DNA from 4 places in the Micromonospora sp. NPDC050495 genome. Region 2 is predicted to be linked to each of the others. Evidence: riboswitches for the same ligand, from Rfam matches in the RefSeq annotation. Region 2 holds a riboswitch; each other region holds the start of a gene.

Evidence for each region. A riboswitch is a leader RNA that binds a small molecule or an ion and turns the genes downstream of it on or off. The one in region 2 is predicted to bind cyclic di-AMP.
Region 1: linked by a shared signal. The riboswitch ahead of AB0I11_RS30255 (hypothetical protein) and the one ahead of AB0I11_RS02875 (hypothetical protein) in region 2 are both predicted to bind cyclic di-AMP.
Region 3: linked by a shared signal. The riboswitch ahead of AB0I11_RS00445 (C40 family peptidase) and the one ahead of AB0I11_RS02875 (hypothetical protein) in region 2 are both predicted to bind cyclic di-AMP.
Region 4: linked by a shared signal. The riboswitch ahead of AB0I11_RS12665 (C39 family peptidase) and the one ahead of AB0I11_RS02875 (hypothetical protein) in region 2 are both predicted to bind cyclic di-AMP.

What each region holds. Positions count from the first base shown of each region.
Region 1 covers NZ_JBFAJK010000054.1:1,527-5,713, forward strand. The annotation lists gene AB0I11_RS30245 (SRPBCC family protein) at 23-475, shown strand; gene AB0I11_RS30250 (hypothetical protein) at 549-1,106, opposite strand; gene AB0I11_RS30255 (hypothetical protein) at 1,234-2,322, opposite strand; cyclic di-AMP (ydaO/yuaA leader) riboswitch at 2,335-2,467, opposite strand; gene AB0I11_RS30260 (cation diffusion facilitator family transporter) at 2,609-3,523, opposite strand; gene AB0I11_RS30265 (AAA family ATPase) at 3,631-4,187, opposite strand, start outside.
Region 2 covers NZ_JBFAJK010000001.1:587,966-592,152, reverse strand. The annotation lists gene AB0I11_RS02900 (heavy metal translocating P-type ATPase) at 1-187, opposite strand, end outside; gene AB0I11_RS02895 (hypothetical protein) at 202-1,173, opposite strand; gene AB0I11_RS02890 (cation transporter) at 1,208-1,417, opposite strand; gene AB0I11_RS02885 (metal-sensitive transcriptional regulator) at 1,570-1,869, shown strand; gene AB0I11_RS02880 (SHOCT domain-containing protein) at 2,041-2,226, shown strand; cyclic di-AMP (ydaO/yuaA leader) riboswitch at 2,447-2,578, shown strand; gene AB0I11_RS02875 (hypothetical protein) at 2,582-3,601, shown strand; gene AB0I11_RS02870 (carbonic anhydrase) at 3,669-4,187, opposite strand, start outside.
Region 3 covers NZ_JBFAJK010000001.1:94,460-98,646, reverse strand. The annotation lists gene AB0I11_RS00455 (pyridoxamine 5'-phosphate oxidase family protein) at 1-520, opposite strand, end outside; gene dcd (dCTP deaminase) at 599-1,177, shown strand; gene AB0I11_RS00445 (C40 family peptidase) at 1,247-2,281, opposite strand; cyclic di-AMP (ydaO/yuaA leader) riboswitch at 2,294-2,431, opposite strand; gene AB0I11_RS00440 (peptidoglycan recognition family protein) at 2,657-4,187, shown strand, end outside.
Region 4 covers NZ_JBFAJK010000009.1:91,949-96,135, forward strand. The annotation lists gene AB0I11_RS12650 (acyltransferase) at 1-292, shown strand, start outside; gene AB0I11_RS12655 (hypothetical protein) at 429-935, shown strand; gene AB0I11_RS12660 (hypothetical protein) at 1,083-1,856, shown strand; cyclic di-AMP (ydaO/yuaA leader) riboswitch at 2,144-2,285, shown strand; gene AB0I11_RS12665 (C39 family peptidase) at 2,484-3,329, shown strand; gene AB0I11_RS12670 (alpha/beta hydrolase) at 3,454-4,187, shown strand, end outside.

The DNA.
Region 1 (4,187 bases), on a different contig from region 2:
GTCGACGGCGAGGGGGTCCGGCTTGCTCAGCAGCGACAGCTTCAGCTACACCGTGCAGGCCCGCTGCACCCGCGCGGAGGCCCTCGCCCTGCTCGGTGACCTGAGCCGGCAGGGCGAGCTGCATCCGCTGATCATCCGGGTCCGCGAGCTGCCGCCCCGCCCCGGCGCCCTGGCCAGCTACGCGATCACCGACCGGCTGGAACTGGGCCCGCTGCACTTCCCGGTGACCTATCAGGCGGACGTGCTGGTCGCCAACGAGGACGAGGTGGTGACCGTGGCCCGGCAGCAGCCGGCCACCACGGTGCGCAACCACACCCGGCTGCGGGACGAGCCCGACGGGGTGGTGCGCATCGACGTGGAGATCACCCTCTCCGCACCGGCCCCGCTGTTCGGGTACGCCTTCCGGCAGGCCCGGGCCGCGCACCTCGGCCTCGCCAGCCGGCTCGGCGCGACCCTGGAGGGCCGGGCCGCCTGACCCCGGCCCACCGGCCGGCCACAGGTTCGGCCGCCTGACCCCGGCCCGCCGGCCACACCGTCGGGCTACTGGCTCAGGCCCGCCGGCCGGCCGGATCCTCGACCGCCGGGCGCTGCCCGTCGGGGTGGCCCGGGCGCTGCGGCGCCGCCCGTCGGCTGGTGGGTGCGGCGGGCCGCAGCCGCCCCCACGGCTTGTAGGTGGAGAGCACGGTGGCGACGAGCAGCAGCGTGCTGGAGACGGCCGGCGGGACGACCAGATCCACCCGCAGGTGCGGGGACGCCGCGCCGCCGAGCGCGCCGAGGTGCCGGATCCGCGGCGTCAACAGCAGCAGGACCAGCCCGAGCATGACCGTGGTGAGCACCAGCTTCACCAGCACCCAGCGCCAGCGCAGCAGGCCCCACGGGGTGAGCAGCGCGCTGGCCACCCCGACCAGCCAGACCGCCACGCTCAGCGGGGCGAACAGGTAGGTGACCAGCAGCCCGGCGGTGGGGTAGACCACGTCCGGGTCGGCCCCGCGCAGCCCGGCCACGCCCAGGGTGAGCAGCACCAGGTCGGTGCCGAGCCAGCCCAGCGCGGTGACCAGGTGCAGGGTGAGCAGGGCCTTGCGTCCGGTCGGGGAGAGTCGGGTCATGCCGCCGATGCTGCTCCGCCGCCGGCCCGCCGTCGTGGTCCGCCGGACGACACCCGGCGTACGTCCCGGGGCGTAGCGGGGGTCGCGCCGGGGTGGCCCGCCGGGGCGGCGGACCACCCGCGGCGGCTCAGTAGACCGACAGGTGCACGTGGTTGGTGTGGTCGCTGGACGGGTCGCCGTTGCCCCCGCTGTACGCCTTCCACCCGCTGCTGGGCAGCCAGATCTGCCGGAACCAGATCACGTAGAGCACGGCGAGCGCGTCGGCGTTGCGGATGAAGTACGCGGCCAGGTTGTTGCCGTACGTCTTGTCGCCGCCGCTGGCCACCCCGCCGAAGCCGTCCTTCTGTGCGGCGAAGTCGCAGGCCCGGCCCTTGGGGTGTTCGCCCGAGCCGCCGCTGCGGTGACAGGAGACGTAGCGGGTGAACCCGGCCGCCTTGGCCTGCTGCAGGGCGTGCAGGGTGCGCGGGGTGATGCACCCGTCGGCCGGCGTGGGGTCGTTCACGCTGCACGACTCGGACGGCCAGGAGCCGTCGGCGTTGCGGGGCGCCGGTTTCGCGTTCGTCCGGGAGGTGCCCTGCACGCTGCCGCCGTCGGGCCGGGACGCCGACCGGTTGGCGACCTCCAGCGCGTGCTCGGCCTGCTGCTTGCGCTTGGCCATCACCGCGACCTGCTTGCGCTGCTCCTGGATCTCGGCGGCCAGTGCGGCCTGGGTGCGGGTGGCCCGGTCCCGGGCGTCGAGCAGGTCGCGCAGCGCCCGGTCCTCATGCGCGGCGACCTGCTGGAGCGCGGCGGCCCGGTCCATGAAGCCCTCCGGGCTGCTGCTGCCGAGCAGCGCGGACGCGGTGCCGAGCCGGCCGGTCCGGTACGCCACCCCGGCGATCTCGCCGACCTTGGCGTCCCGCAGGTCCAGCTCCGCGCCGATGCCGGCGAGGTCGGCGGTGAGCTGTTTCTGCCGGCTCGTCGAGCGGTTCAGCGCGGTCCGCGCCTCCAGCCAGCCCTTGCTGGCCGCGTCGAGCTGGGCGCGCAGCGCGGGGGTGCCGCCCTCGTCGTCACCGCCCGGGGCGGCGGCGAGCAGGCCGGTCGGGGAAGGGCCGGCGAGCCGGCCGGCGGGGGAAGTCGCCGACGCGGGGGAGGCCGGCACGGTCACGACGCCGAGGGCGAGCGTCGCGACGAGCAGGGCCGCCAACCGGGCGGCCGTCCGTCGTACAGGTGCCATGGATGGCATTCAGGTTCCTTCCGTCAACCGCCGACCGGGTTAGCTGACGGGTTCGGGACGGAAGATCCCTACCGCTGACGCGGATGCACCCCAGGTGCGTGGTTCCCCGGCTCGCCGCGTTCCGGCGATTAGGCGACGGCCACCGCGGGCGCCGGGAGGGCGCCGCCCGGCGGCCGGGACCGAGCCTACCGGCGGTACCCGGTCCCGGCCCGGTAGGCGGGCCGAGCATTCGGGCATAAAGCCGGCATAAGTGCACAATAGCCACTCGGATTTAAGGTTGTCCTCATTACCACTCGACCGAGCCGCACGCGCCCGCCGACGCTCCGGGTTCGATCTGCAACGTGGCGTGATCGATCGAGAAGTCGTCGTGCAGCGCGGTCCGGGCCGCGGCCAGCACCTCGCCCACCTCGGCGCCGGGAGCCATGGTCAGGTGCGCGGAGGCCACCTCCATCCCTGAGGTGAGCGTCCAGACGTGCAGGTCGTGCACCTCGGCCACGCCGGGCACCGCGGCCAGCCGGTCGTGCACGGCGGTCACCTGGAGGTGCTCCGGGGCGGCCTGCACCAGGATGCGCAGCGCGGCCCGTCCGAGCCGCCAGGTGCGCGGCAGGATGAACAGCCCGATCGCCACGGCGACCAGCGGGTCGGCCCACCACCAGTCGGTGACCGCGATGACCAGCGCGGCGCCGATCACGCCGAGCGAGCCGAGCAGGTCGCCGAGTACCTCCAGGTAGGCCCCGCGCAGGTTGATGCTCTCCTGCGCGCCGGCGCGCAGCAGGGCGAACGCCGCGATGTTGGCCAGCAGGCCGAGCACCGCCACGGCGAGCATCGGCCCGGCGAGCACCTCCGGCGGCTCGCCGAACCGGCGTAGCGCCTCGACCAGCACGTAGACGGCGACCGCGCCGAGCAGCACCGCGTTGGCCAGGGCGGCCAGCACCTCCAGCCGGTAGAGCCCGAAGGTGCGCTGCGGATCGGTCCCGGCCCGGCGGGTGGCGGTGATCGCGGCCAGCGCCATTGCGATGCCGAGCACGTCGGTGAACATGTGCCCGGCGTCGGAGAGCAGGGCCAGCGAGCCGGTGCCGAACGCGGCCACGGCCTCGACCAGCATCAGGGCGGTGAGCAGGCCGAGCGCGGCCCACAGCCGGCCCCGATGGCGCTGCGCGGCGTTGGCCACCGCGCCGCTGTGGTCATGACCTCCGCCCACGCCCTTACCCTCTCGTCCCTCGGCCCGGCCGGACTCAATCTATGCTCACATCGCTATGTGTGCAAGTGAATGGCCGGGCCGGGCCCCGGACGGCGGACCGGCCGACGTCAGGCGGCCGGCTCCAGCGTGGTGAGGCGCTGGGTGGCCCGGGAGAGCGCCACGTAGAGGGTCCGCACCCCCGACCCCGGGTCGGCGCGGATCTCGCCCGGCGCGACCAGCACCACCCCGTCGTACTCCATGCCCTTGGCCTGGAGGCTGGTCACCACCTGCAACCGGCCGGCACCGAGCGCGTCCAGCCAGCCGGCCACCTCGTCCCGGCGCGGCACCGGCGTGATCACCCCGACCGTGCCCGCCACCTCGGCCAGCAGATCCCGCGCCGCGGCCACGGTGGCCGCCGGCAGCCCGGCCGCCGGCACCACCCGCTCGACCGGCGCCACCCCGGTGGAGCGCACCGCGCTGGGCAGGGCCAGGTCCGGGTAGAGCCGGCGGATCTCCGCCGCCGCCACCGCGAAGATCTCCGCCGAGTTCCGGTAGTTCGTGGTCAGCTCGTACCGGTACCGGCGGCGCCGGCCCAGCGCCTGGTCGCGGGCGCGGGTCAGCTCCTGCGGATCGCCGATCCAGGCGGTCTGCGCCGGATCGCCCACCACGGTCCAGGAGGCCAGCC
Region 2 (4,187 bases):
CCGGGGTGATCTGGTCGGCGTACCGAACGGTGGCCTTCTCGGTGGCGTAGTTGACGGTCGCCTCGACGCCGTCCATCCGGTTGAGCTTCTTCTCGATCCGGGCGGCGCAGGAGGCGCAGGTCATCCCGCCGATCGCCAGCTCGATCCGGTTCGGCGCGACCGGCAGCGACTTCGCGGTCGAGGTCATCGCGGCACCTCCTGTCAGCTGTGTCCGTGACCGGGGACGCCGTGTCCGGCGTCCGGGGTGGGTGCGGTTGTCGTGGCCGGCGTGGCCGGCGGCGGGACGTCACCGGCCACGACCGTGAACTCGGCGGTGTGCACCGCGTCGTCGTGCCGGAAGTCCAGGTAGAGACGGTACGTACCGATCGAGGGCAGCTCGGTGGTGAAGCTCACCGCCGGTCCGGCCGGGGTCGTCCCGTCGCCGGGCGCGCCCTCCGGGTGCACGTGCAGGTACGCCAGGTCGCCCTGGCGCAGCGCGACCAGGTGCCCGTACGCCCCGAGGTAGGGCTGGAGGTCGGTGACCGGGCGGCCGTCCCGGGTCACGGTCAGGGTGAGCCGGCCGGCCTGGCCGGGCTGTGGCGTGCCGGCCAGCGTGACGGTGTAGCCGTCGACGGTGCTGCTGGTCGCGGGGGCGGGCAGCGGGTGCTCCACCAGCGGGCCAGGGACGGTCATGTCGACGCCGAGCGTCAGCGGCTCGACGCCGCTCGGGGTGAAGTCCGCGAACGCCCGCCAGACGCCGGGCCCGGCGAGCGGCGAGGCGACCCGCCAGGTGCCGTCGCCGGTCAGCTCGGGGTGCACGTGCCGGAAGCCGGAGAGGTCGCGGCGGGCGACGATCAGGTGCATCCGCTTGTCGTGGGCGACGTCGTAGCGGGTGACCGGCCGGCCGTCCGGGCCGGTGATCCGGAAGGCGAACTCGCGGGTGGGGGCGCTCACCGGTTGCAGCGTGTAGCCGCGGTCGGCGACGAGCAGCCCGCCGGGCAGGTGGTCGGTGGACGGCTCGGCGTGGCCGTCGCCGTGGTCGGCCGCGGTGGGGTCGTGCGCGGGGTCGGTGGCGTCGTGGCGGGTCTCGGCGGCGGGCGCGACGGGGCCGGTCAGGTGACCGACCCCGTACGCCGCGCCGAACACCGCCGCGAGGCCGAGGGCGAAGCCGCTCAGCTTCGTCGCCGTGTTCATCGGGGTACCTCGGTTTCTCGGGGTCCGCCGGCCGTCACGCCGGGACGAGGTCGTAACCGGCCTCGTCGACGGCGGCACGGACGGCGTCCGGGTCCAGCGGGCTCTCGCTGTTGACGGTGACCCGGCCGGTGGCCAGGTCGACCTGGACGTCGGTGACGCCCGGGATCGCGCCCACCTCGGTGCTGACCGAGTTGACGCAGTGCCCGCAGGTCATGCCCTGCACCTGGTACGTGGTGGTGACCATGTCGAAACTCCTTCCCGCACCCCTATCCTATACCCCCCAGGGGTAGGAGAGGGATGGACCGCGGCCCGTCCGGGCTGTTACCGATACCCGGTGTGGGTATTCCCACGACCGGACCGTACCATACCCCCGAGGGGTACGCTATCCTCGACGTCATGACCGCACCGACGACCCCGACCCGGGGCTACACCGCCAGCAAGGATCAGCTGCTCGCGCGGCTCCGCCGCATCGAGGGCCAGGTCCGCGGCATCGAGAAGATGGTCGAGGACGACCGCTACTGCATCGACGTGCTGACCCAGATCTCGGCGATCCAGGCCGCCCTGGACAAGGTCGGCCTCGGCCTGCTCGACGGCCACGCCCGGCACTGCATGCACGAGGGCGCCGCCGAGGGGCGCGCCGACGAGATGGCGACCGAGATGATGGCCGCCGTCGGCCGGCTGATGAAGCGGGGCTGAGGTCGGGACTTCCGGCCCCGATCCCGGGTCGACCGGCCCGCCCGCCCGGGGCCGGGCCCGCCGTACGGTCGAGGTGGCGACCGGAGCCGGCGTCACCTCGCCGGACCGGCCGACCCTCGGGACGGACGGGAGGGCGGCCAGATGATGTGGAACGGCCCGATGATGGGCTTGATGTGGATCTGGCCCCTGCTGGGGCTGGTGGTGCTGGGCACGCTGGTGTGGCTGGTGTTCCGGCTCACCGATCCGGCGGGCGCCGCGCGCGCCTCCGCGGCGGCCCGGCGCATCCTCGACGAACGGTACGCCCGGGGCGAGATCGACGAGGAGGAGTACCGCCGCCGGCGCGCCGGCCTCGCCTGACGCCCGTCCCGCTGCCGGGCCACGCGTGCCCCGGACGGTGCGGTGGAACACCGGCCGGCATGACGCCACTCCGCAGCGTGACGACGGATGTCAAACGCGACGCTGGTCACGCAGGGCCACGACGAAATAGGGCTTCTGGTCGGCTTCCGGACGTAGATCCCCGCCCGGACTCTCAGGTAACCTCGCTGCCGGTCACCGCTGAAGGCGCGAACCGGCGCCTGCGGTACCGCCGCCCAATCGCCCGCGGGCGAGCCGGGGAACCAGGTACATGGGGTGAGTCCGCGTCAGCGGTAGGGGCCGCTTCCGTCCCGAACCCGTCAGCTAACCCGGTCGGCGGCCGACGGAAGGGAAGACTGTGACGGCACCCCTGCGCCGCTGGATCACACCGCTGGTGACCGTGCTCGCCGCGCTCGCCATCGTCGCCGGCCCCACCCCGGCCCTGGCCGCGCCCGCCACCCCCACCCCCTCGGGGCACGAGGAGGACGACGACCCGCCGCTCATCACCGAGGCGATCGAGTCGGCGAACCGGCAGTACGTCCAGGCGAAGACCAAGCTGGCGAAGTCGCAGCAACGCCAGCGCCAGCTGGCCGGCGAGGTGAAGGCGGCGCAGGACGAGCTGGAGGCGCTGCGGCCCCAGGTCAGCGCCATCGCCGCGCAGTCCTACCGGACCGGCCGGATCGGCGCCATGGCGATGCTGCTGGAGAGCCGGTCGCCGGACTCGTTCGTGCAGCGCGCCGCCGGCCTGGACGAGCTGAACCTGGTCAACGCGCAGAAGCTCGCCGCGATCAACACCGCCAAGACCCGGGCCGAGCAGGCCAAGCTCGCGCTCGACGCCGAGGTGCGCGAGCAGCAGAAGCTGACCAACGCGATGGCCCGGGAGAAGGCCGCGGCGGAGAAGGCGCTGAAGCTGGTCGGCGGGCTCGGCTTCACCGGCGGCCTGGTCTCGGCCACCTCCCGGGTGGCCGCGATCGGCCCGGGCCGGACCGCCGACGGCGACTGGAAGTCCGAGTCGTGCAGCGAGAACGACCCGACCACCTCCGGCTGCATCACGCCGCGCACCCTGCACGCCTACAAGGAGGTCAAGAAGGCCGGCTTCAACCGCTTCGTGGGCTGCTACCGGCCCGGCGGGCCGTGGGAGCACCCCAAGGGCCGGGCCTGCGACTGGTCGCTGCAGAAGAGCGGCTTCTCCCCCTGGCACAACAACGACATGCGGATGTACGGCAACAACGTGGCCGCGTTCCTGATCCGCAACGCCGACCGGCTCGGCATCTACTACGTCATCTGGAACCGGCAGATCTGGTTCCCGGCGACGGGCTGGAAGTCGTACAGCGGGCCGTCCAACCACACCGACCACGTGCACATGTCGCTGCTCTGAGTCCGTACGCGCCGAACGGGCCGTCCCCGCGACCACGCGGGACGGCCCGTTCGTCTGTTCGAGGGCGTCAGCCGGCGACGGCGGTGGGCGCCGGATCCGCGGCGCCGGCCGGCGCGGGCACGGCCGGGCCGGGAGCACCCGCCGGCACCTCCGCCACGGTGCGCACCTCGCCCGCGCCGAGCCGGTACGACATGCCGACCACCGCGCAGCGCCCGGCGGCCACCCGCTCGGCGAGCACCGCCGAGTTGGCGACCAGGGCCTCCACGGTCTGCGCGATGTGGATGTCGACGATCCCGTCGATGTCCGTCACGCCCTCCCGCAGCGCCCGGCGCAGGCTCGGCACCACCGCGTCCACCACGGCGCCGAGGTGACCGGGCGGGGTGGCGCCGGTGGCCGTGGCCTCCCGGGCGGCCTGCACCGCGCCGCAGGAGTCGTGGCCGAGCACCACCACCAGCGGCGTGCCCAGCACGGTGACCGCGTACTCGACGCTGCCGAGGACCTCGGGACCGGTGGTGTGGCCGGCGGTCCGGACCACGAAGAGGTCGCCGAGCCCGCGATCGAAGATGATCTCGGCGGCGAGCCGGGA
Region 3 (4,187 bases), 490 kb from region 2:
AGCCGTGCCGGCCGCGCCGACCCTCGGCCGCGACGACGGTACGGCGGGCCGGGCGCGCGGCCGTCGGGTCGAGCCAGACCCGCACCTGCGGCCGGCCGGCGCTCGGCGGGCTCGCCTGGTCGCGCCGGGTCAGCATCGCCACGTCGACGCTGAACTCGAAGAGCCGCCAGTCGACCTGCGGGGCGGCCCGGCCGAGGGCGGCCAGCCGGGCCACGGTCGCCGGGTCGTCCACCACGCGGGCCCGGCCGGCCACGTACGCCTCGTCGTCGCTCTCCTCCGGCGGGAAGGAGTGCAGCGCGTAGCGACCGTCGCGTTCGAGGTCGCGGCGCTTGGGCGAGTCGATGACGAAGCAGTAGAGCCCGTCGTCGGTGATCACCGGGGAGACCGGGTGGACCCGCGGCCCACCGTCGGCGCGGACGGTGGCGAGGTAGCCGAAACCCGGCCCGTACTGCTGCAGGAGAAGGCGGATCTCGTCGGCGAGGCGGGGCTCGTCGGCGGCGAATTCGGACCAGGAAGCCATGCGGACATTCTATCGAACAGGTGTACGAAGATGTAGTCCGACACGCAGGTCACCCGTACGGGTCGCTAAGGTGTTCCGATGCTGCTCTCCGACCGGGATCTGGTCTCCGAGATCAAGGCAGGCACGCTGGCGTTGGAGCCGTTCGAGCCCACGCTGGTGCAACCGTCCAGCATCGACGTACGCCTGGACCGGCTCTTCCGGGTGTTCAACAACCACCTCTACACGCACATCGACCCGTCGATCCAGCAGGACGACCTGACGTCGATGGTGGAGGTGCCCGAGGGTGAGCCGTTCGTGCTGCATCCGGGCGAGTTCGTGCTCGCCTCGACGCTCGAGGTCATCTCGCTCGGCGACCAGCTCGCCGGCCGACTGGAGGGGAAGTCCAGCCTGGGCCGGCTCGGGCTGCTCACCCACTCGACGGCGGGCTTCATCGACCCGGGCTTCTCCGGACACGTCACGCTGGAGCTCTCCAACGTGGCGAACCTGCCGATCACCCTCTGGCCCGGCATGAAGATCGGCCAGCTCTGCATCTTCCGGCTCTCCTCGCCGGCCGAGCACCCGTACGGCTCGGCGGTGTACGGATCGCGCTACCAGGGGCAGCGCGGGCCGACCCCGAGCCGATCCTGGCAGAACTGGCGGGTCTGGCCGACCCGCTGACCGCACCGCCGGCGCCGGCCGGGCCCCCACCCGCGCCGAAGGCGTCAGGAAGGGGCCCCGCCGCACCCCTCAGCCGGGGCGGCCGTAGCTGTTGATCTGGCCGTCGTCGACGCGTTTCATGGTGATGGGCTTGCCGGACTGGGAGGCGTGCACCACCCAGCCGTTGCCCACGTACATCCCGACGTGGTGCAGGTCGCTGTAGTAGAAGACCAGGTCGCCGGCGCGCAGCTGGCTGCGGCTCACCCGGGCGGTGACGTCGTGCTGCTGGCGGGCGTTGTGCGGCAGCGAGACGCCGGCCTTGGCCCAGGCCGCCATGGTGAGGCCGGAGCAGTCGTAGTGGTCCGGGCCGGCGGTACCCCAGACGTAGATCTTGCCGATCTGGGCGCAGGCGAACTTGACCGCCACCCCGGCGGGGCCACCCGGGTAGCCGGCGGGGCAGGGCGCCGGGCGCAGCGGACCGCCGCCGCCGTTGCCGTAGACCTTCAGCCGCAGCTTCTGCAGCCGGACGATCTCGGCGTCGATCTGCTTCTTCTTCGCGGCAAGCTGGGCCTCGGTGCGGGCCAGCTTGGTGATCATCTCGTCCAGCGGCCGCTTCTTGGCGGCCAACTGGTCGCGCAGGTCGGCGACGGCCTGCACCTGCTGCTGCTGGCGGTGCGCGAAGCGGTCGAGCATTTCCAGGCTGTCGACCACCTCACCCGGCGAGCGGCTGCCCAGCAGCGCGTTCACGGTGGAGATGGTGTCGCCCTTGTACGCGTTGGCGGCCAGCCCACCGACCTGCCCGAGGGCACGGTCGACCTGGGCCTGCAACGGGGCGATCTGCTTGGCCAGCGCGGCGGCCTGCGCGCGCTTGGCGGCGAGGTCCTCGCGGGTGGCGTTGACCTGTTCGATGATCGGTTCGAGCTTGTTCCAGTCCCGGTCGATCTGGGCTTCGATCTCGGCGACCGAGGGGTCGGCATGGGCCGCCGTGGCGCCGCCGGTCAGGATGACGGCGGTGCCGGCCAGGGCGGCGAGGGCGGTGGTGCAGCGGGACCAGCGTGAACGCGGCGCAGCCGTCGACCGGTCGTCCGACCGGATCGACGGTGGCCGCGGGGCATGGTGTGCCACCGGGCTCCGTACTCCTTCTGTCCGACCGCCTACCGGGTTAGCTGACGGGTTCGGGCGGGAAGGGAGCCGCCCTACCGCAGCGTGGCTGCGGATTCACCCCGGTTACCTGGTTCCCCGGCTCGCCCGGAGGCGACTCGGCGGTGTCCGACCGTCACCGTCCGGGTTGGGCGATGAGACTCGCGGCCGACGATTGACCAGAGTAGAGATCGCCGTTATCAATCCGCAACCCGAGACGCCGTGACACTCCGTACGTAATTGGCCGGTCACCCGAAGAATTTTTTCAGTGTGGATTACCTGAGGGAAAGGTATTGACCACGGACCGGGTCCGGAGTGAGGGTGAGGACGCAGTGACCCCCATCCCTGTCTGGAGGTTCGATGCACCTCTCACCCCCACCGTCGGGCAGACGGATACTGCTGGCCGCGGCCGTCGCGGCAGCCACCGCCCTCGCCACCACCGGCCCGGTCTCCGCCGCGCCGGCCGACACCGACACCAGCGACCGGCAGCAGCAGTACGCCGCCGCGGCCGACACGTACGGCGTGCCGCAGAGCGTCCTGCTCGGCGTCTCATATCTGGAGTCCCGCTGGGACACCCACCCGGGCCAGCCCAGCACCAGCGGCGGCTACGGGCCGATGCACCTGACCGACGCCGAGCAGGTCGCCTCCACCCCGTCCAGCGCGCACGTGGACGAGAACGAGGACCCGCGCGGCGACGACTCCCGCCCGCTCACCCTCGACCCGGCCACCGCCGCCGCGCCCACCGGCGACGTGCTGCCCCGGGCATCCCTGCAGACGCTCGACACCGCCGCGGCGCTCACCGGCCTCGCCGAGGAGACGCTGCGCACCGACGCCGCCGCCAACATCCGGGGCGGGGCGGCGCTGCTGGCCTCGTACCAGAAGGCACTTGGTGGGCCGGTCGGCGCCGGCAGCGACCCGGCGGCCTGGTACGGCGCGGTGGCCCGCTACTCCGGCGCGGACACCGAGGACGCCGCGGCGGCCTTCGCCGACGAGGTCTACGACCAACTCGGCCAGGGCGCCAGCCGGACCACCGACGACGGCCAGCGGGTGACCCTCGCCGCCACCGCGCTGACACCCGACGAGTCCAGCCTGCACAAGCTGGGGCTGCGCCGCGCCGAGCGGCCGGACGGGCTGGAGTGCCCGGTCCGGCTCGCCTGCGAGTGGATCCCAGCCCCCTACGAGCAGTACGGCCCGGGCGCCGGCGACTACGGCAACTACGACCTCGCCAACCGGCCGGCCCAGCAGAAGATCGAATACATCGTCATCCACGACACCGAGGGCTACTTCGGCCCGAGCGTGAAGCTGGTGCAGGACCCGACCTACCTCGGCTGGCACTACACGCTGCGCTCGGTGGACGGCTACGTGGCCCAGCACATCAAGGCCAAGAACGTCGGCTGGCACGCCGGCAACTGGTACGTCAACGCCAAGTCCATCGGCATCGAGCACGAGGGCTTCGCCGGTCACGGCACCTGGTACACCGAGGCGATGTACCGGGCCTCGGCCAAGCTGGTCCGCCACCTGGCCCTGCGCTTCCAGATCCCGCTGGACCGGCAGCACATCATCGGGCACGACAACGTGCCCGGCATCCTGCCCGGCAACGTCGCCGGGATGCACTGGGACCCGGGTCCGTACTGGGACTGGTCGCACTACTTCGACCTGATGAAGGCGCCGTTCCGGGGCACCGGCACGCCGCACACCGGCCTGGTCACCATCGACCCGGACTACGCCACCAACCAGCCGGCGTTCACCGGTTGCAACCAGCAGCCGCCCGGGGTGCCGAAGCCGACCCCGCCGGCCGTGCCCTGCCCGCTGCGCGGCTCGTCCTCGGTCATCCTGCGCACCGCGCCCAGCCCGGACGCGCCGCTGGTGAACGACCTCGGGCTGCGCCCGA
Region 4 (4,187 bases), on a different contig from region 2:
GACCGTGCTGCGGCTCACCGGCGACTGGGGCACCGGGCTGCCCGGGTGGCGGGGCCCGCTGGTGGTCCTGGGGTTCCTGCTGCTCACCCTGCTGCTCGCCGCGGCCCTGCACCGCTGGGTGGAGCTGCCGATGATGCGCCGTCTCGGCCCGACGCGGCGCGGCCGCCGGCCGGCCGCCGCCGCGCCGGCGCCGTCCGTGCCCGCCCCGAGGTCGGCCGCCGCCGGGCCGGCCGAGGATCCCGCCACCCCGGGCCGCCCCATCGAGTACGCCGGGCGGCGCGACCCGGGCTGAGCCGTCCGGCCCGCCTCCAGGGCCGTGGGGGCGTGGGGGCGTGGTCCCGGGTCCACCCTGGCCGGTGTGCTGATCGTGGGCGGGCGACACGCCCGCCGCCCGTGCGACCTGGCCGGATCGACGGTAGCGTGGAGCCGTGCCGGCGATCGCGCTCACCTGTCCCGTGTGGTGGGTGACGCGCTGGACCGCCCGCATGCTGGCCACCCTGGCCGTGGTCGTGGCGTGTGCGCTGGGCGCGGCCACCCTTCCCGTCGGCGCGGCCGCGACCGCCCGGGCGGCCACCGACGCCGGCGTCGTCGACGCCCCGGCCGGTCCCGCCGGCCCGGCCGAGGAATCCGACCGGATCGGCTCGCCCGCTCGGCTCGGGCAGCTCGGGGCCGACCCGGTTCTCCGGCCCGCGCCGGCCGACCTCGCCCTGATCCGCCCGGCTGCCGCCGGCGGCACGTCCGACGCTCTGGTCCCGGCCCGCCCGGCTGCCGCCAGCGGCACGTCCGCCGACGGCGCTGCCGTCGCCGACCTGCCGACCGGTGGTCCGGCGTCGGCGCCGGCCGGGCGGGCGGTGCCGCGGCCGGCCGAGCGGCAGATGGCTCCGGCCGGGCCGGCCCCGGCGACCGTCGGCCCTCGCGCCCCGCCCGCCGGCTGACCGCTGTGCGGGCCGCCGGCCCGCGCCCGCCGTACCCCTGCGAACCTCGCCCCGCACCCGCCCGACGCTGGCGGTGGCGCCCCTGCGGCGCCTGCCCCGTCGGCGGTGCGGCCCTCTCCACCACGACCCGTCCGTGAGGTGCCGACCATGGAGCAGACCGTCCTCTACCACTTCCTGACCGAGGTCCCGGAGGCCGCCGCCATCTGGACCGCCCTGCTCGTGCTCGCGCTCGGGGTGCTCGCCGCGCTGGTGGCCCGCCCCGAGCGGGACGGCCCGGACGAGCCGGTCCCCGACCCGGCCGCCGAGGCGGCGACCCGCCTCGCCGACCTGCGCCGGTACGCCGACGAGGTGGCGGTGGCGGCCGCCGGGGCGGCCCGGACGAGCCGCCGGCGGCGCGCCCGGTGGCTGGCCGCCCACGACGAGGCCGACCGGGCCTGGCGGGCGTACGACGAGGCCGAGGCGGCCGCCCGGCGGCTCGCCGGCGCCGCGGTGCTGACCGAGCCCTGCACGCCCCGCACGCCGGCCGAGTACGCGGCCCGGGAGCGCTGGCTGCACCGCGCCGCGATGGCGGCGCACTGGCGGGGTGACCTGAGCGCCCGGCAGCTCGCCGACGCGCTGGCCGGCCGCAACGGCTGGGATCCGCGCCGGCACCCGGCCGAGCAGGAGATCGTCCTGGCCCGGGTGGTCCGCGACGGCCGGCTGGCCCGCTGGCGGGCGGCCGCCGAGCGGGAGCGGCAGGGGTGGCGGGACGCCGAACTGGCCGCCGACGCGGCGCGGGTCCTGGCCGGGGAGGCGTACGCGGCCGCCGAGGCGCTGCGGCCCGCCCCGGTACGCTCCGCCGCGCGGGGGACGCCGAGTCCGGCCGTGGTGCCGGCCGCCGCCGGGCGGGCCGCCCGCTGGCGTCCGGCGCGGGTGGGCTGAATTGTTACCGGATTTTGGTGAGCCCGGTCACCGCGGCGCGGAATCGGTCATCGGGCCCAGTGGACGCGTTCGGTCGCCGTGATTGCGGGCCGGCCGGCACCGGATGTCCGGTTGTCGCCCGTCGGTTCCGGCAGGGCTACTCGTCCCATTGAGTGGCGTCAGTGCCGACCTGTTCCGCTCAGCGTCATGGTGTTCGACGTTTACGCAGGTGGGGGCGCTTGGCATGGGGCGTACCTGTCGGTAATGTCGGCGCGTCCGGTGCGGTTTTCGATCGCGAGTGGCGACGCCGTGCCGACCCGCCTAATCGTGCTCGCACGAACCGGGGACCCAAGGGCAACATCGGGGTGAATCCGCGCGCCACGGCCGCGGTAGGGCGTACTTCCCGCCCGAATCCGTCAGCTAACCCGGTAGGCGGCCACGGAAGGAGTTCCATCCTCGTGCCCATCACCCCCCGATCCTCCCCACGCCTCCACGGCGTCGCGGTGCCGCCGCTCGCCTGACCCGCGAGACAGTCCGGCCCGCCCCCCGAAGCCCGGCTCACCGGGCGCCCCCCGTCCCGCGGCATCCCGCCCCGCAACGCGCGTGAGTTCCTCCGCGCGTCGGGCCGGCGTGTGCCGCTCCGGTCCCGTGGAGGAAACAGTGAAGCACCATGTGAAGCGTCAGCTGCGCAGGCTGGCGACCGAACGCCCGTACCAGATCATCGCCGGCTCGGCCGCCGCGCTGGTGCTGGCCGGCGGCACCGCCGCCGTCGCCACCACCGAAGACGCCCCGGCCCGCCAGGAGCACCGCGCCGCGGTCGCCGAACTCGAGTCACGGCTCAATGACGTCGCCACCCGCGGCGAGGCCCGGGTCGCCATCCCGTCCCCGTCCACCTCGCCGAGCACGTCGCCGTCGCCCTCGGCCCGGGCGAAGACCGCGGCCTCGGCCGACCCGGACCTCACCACCCGCGCGGCGAAGCCGAAGCCCCCGTCGACCAAGGTCCTGAAGTACCGGTACCAGGCGCAGAACACCTACTGGAACTGCGGCCCGGCCGCGGTGCGCAACGCGCTCAGCGCGAGCGGCGTCGAGACCACCCAGGAGGCCATGGCCGGTCCGCTGGGCACCACCGAGGGCGGCACCAACTCCGCCGAGGACACCACCCGCGGCTTGAACCAGATGGTCAAGGGCAACCCGTACCGGACCCACATGTTCGGCGGCTCGGCGAGCCCCGCCGAGATGGACCAGCTCCAGGCGGACGTGGTCAAGGCCGTCACCGCCGGCCGGGGCGTGGTGGTCAACGTGGCCGGCGACGCCGTCGACACCGACGGCGGCTGGCACTCGTTCCCCGGCGGCCACTACATCGCGGTGATCGGCTACCGGAACGACGGCCGCACCGTGCGGATCGCCGACTCGGCGAACCCGGCGCTGCCCGAGTACTGGCTGAGCACCATCGACCTGGCGAACTGGGCGGCCAGCCGGGGCTACTCCGCCTGACCGCTCCCGTGCCCGACGGCGGGCCCCGGCACTTCGCCGGGGCCCGCCGCCGTTGCGCCGGCCACGCCGGGCCCGGGCGTCGGCCTCTCGCGCGTCGCGTCGGTCCGGTGGCACACTGCGCCCTATGGGCGACGCGACGGGTACCCGCCACCTGCTGTTGCTGCACGGCATGGGCGCCACCGGGGCGGTCTGGCTGCCCTGGGCGCCGCTGCTGGAGGCCCGCTGGGCGGGTCGCTGGCTCGCCCCCGACCTGGCCGGGCACGGCTGGTCCCCGCCGCTGCCGGCGTACTCGTTCGGCGCCCTCGCCCAGCGGCTGATGGAAGGGCTGGGTCCGGTCGCCGAGCGGCTCGGCCCCCGGGACCGGCTCGTCGTGCTGGGCCACTCGCTGGGCGGGGTGGTGGCGCTGGCCCTCGCCGCCCGCGCCCGCCGGCTGCCGGTGGACGCCGTGGTCGGGCTGGGCATCAAGGCGGTCTGGTCCCCGGCCGAGCTGAACAAGGCCCGCGAGCTGGCCGAGCGGCCGGTGACCTGGTTCAGCAGCCGGGACGAGGCGGCCCGCCGCTACCTGCGGGTGGCCGGCCTGACCGGGCTCTTCGCCCCGGACCATCCGGTCGTCGACGCCGGGTTGCGGCAGCAGGACGGCCGCTGGCGGCTGGCCATGGATCCGGCCGCCTTCGCGGTGGGGGAGCCCCGACTGCCGGCGCTGCTCGCGGCGACCGACGTGCCGGTCCTGCTGGCTCGCGGCGAGCAGGACCCGATGGTCTCCGACGCCCAGCTCAAGGAGTTGGGCGTGCCGGTGGCCACCCTGCCGGGGCTCGGCCACAACGCGCACGTCGAGGACCCGGCGGCGGTGCTCGCCCT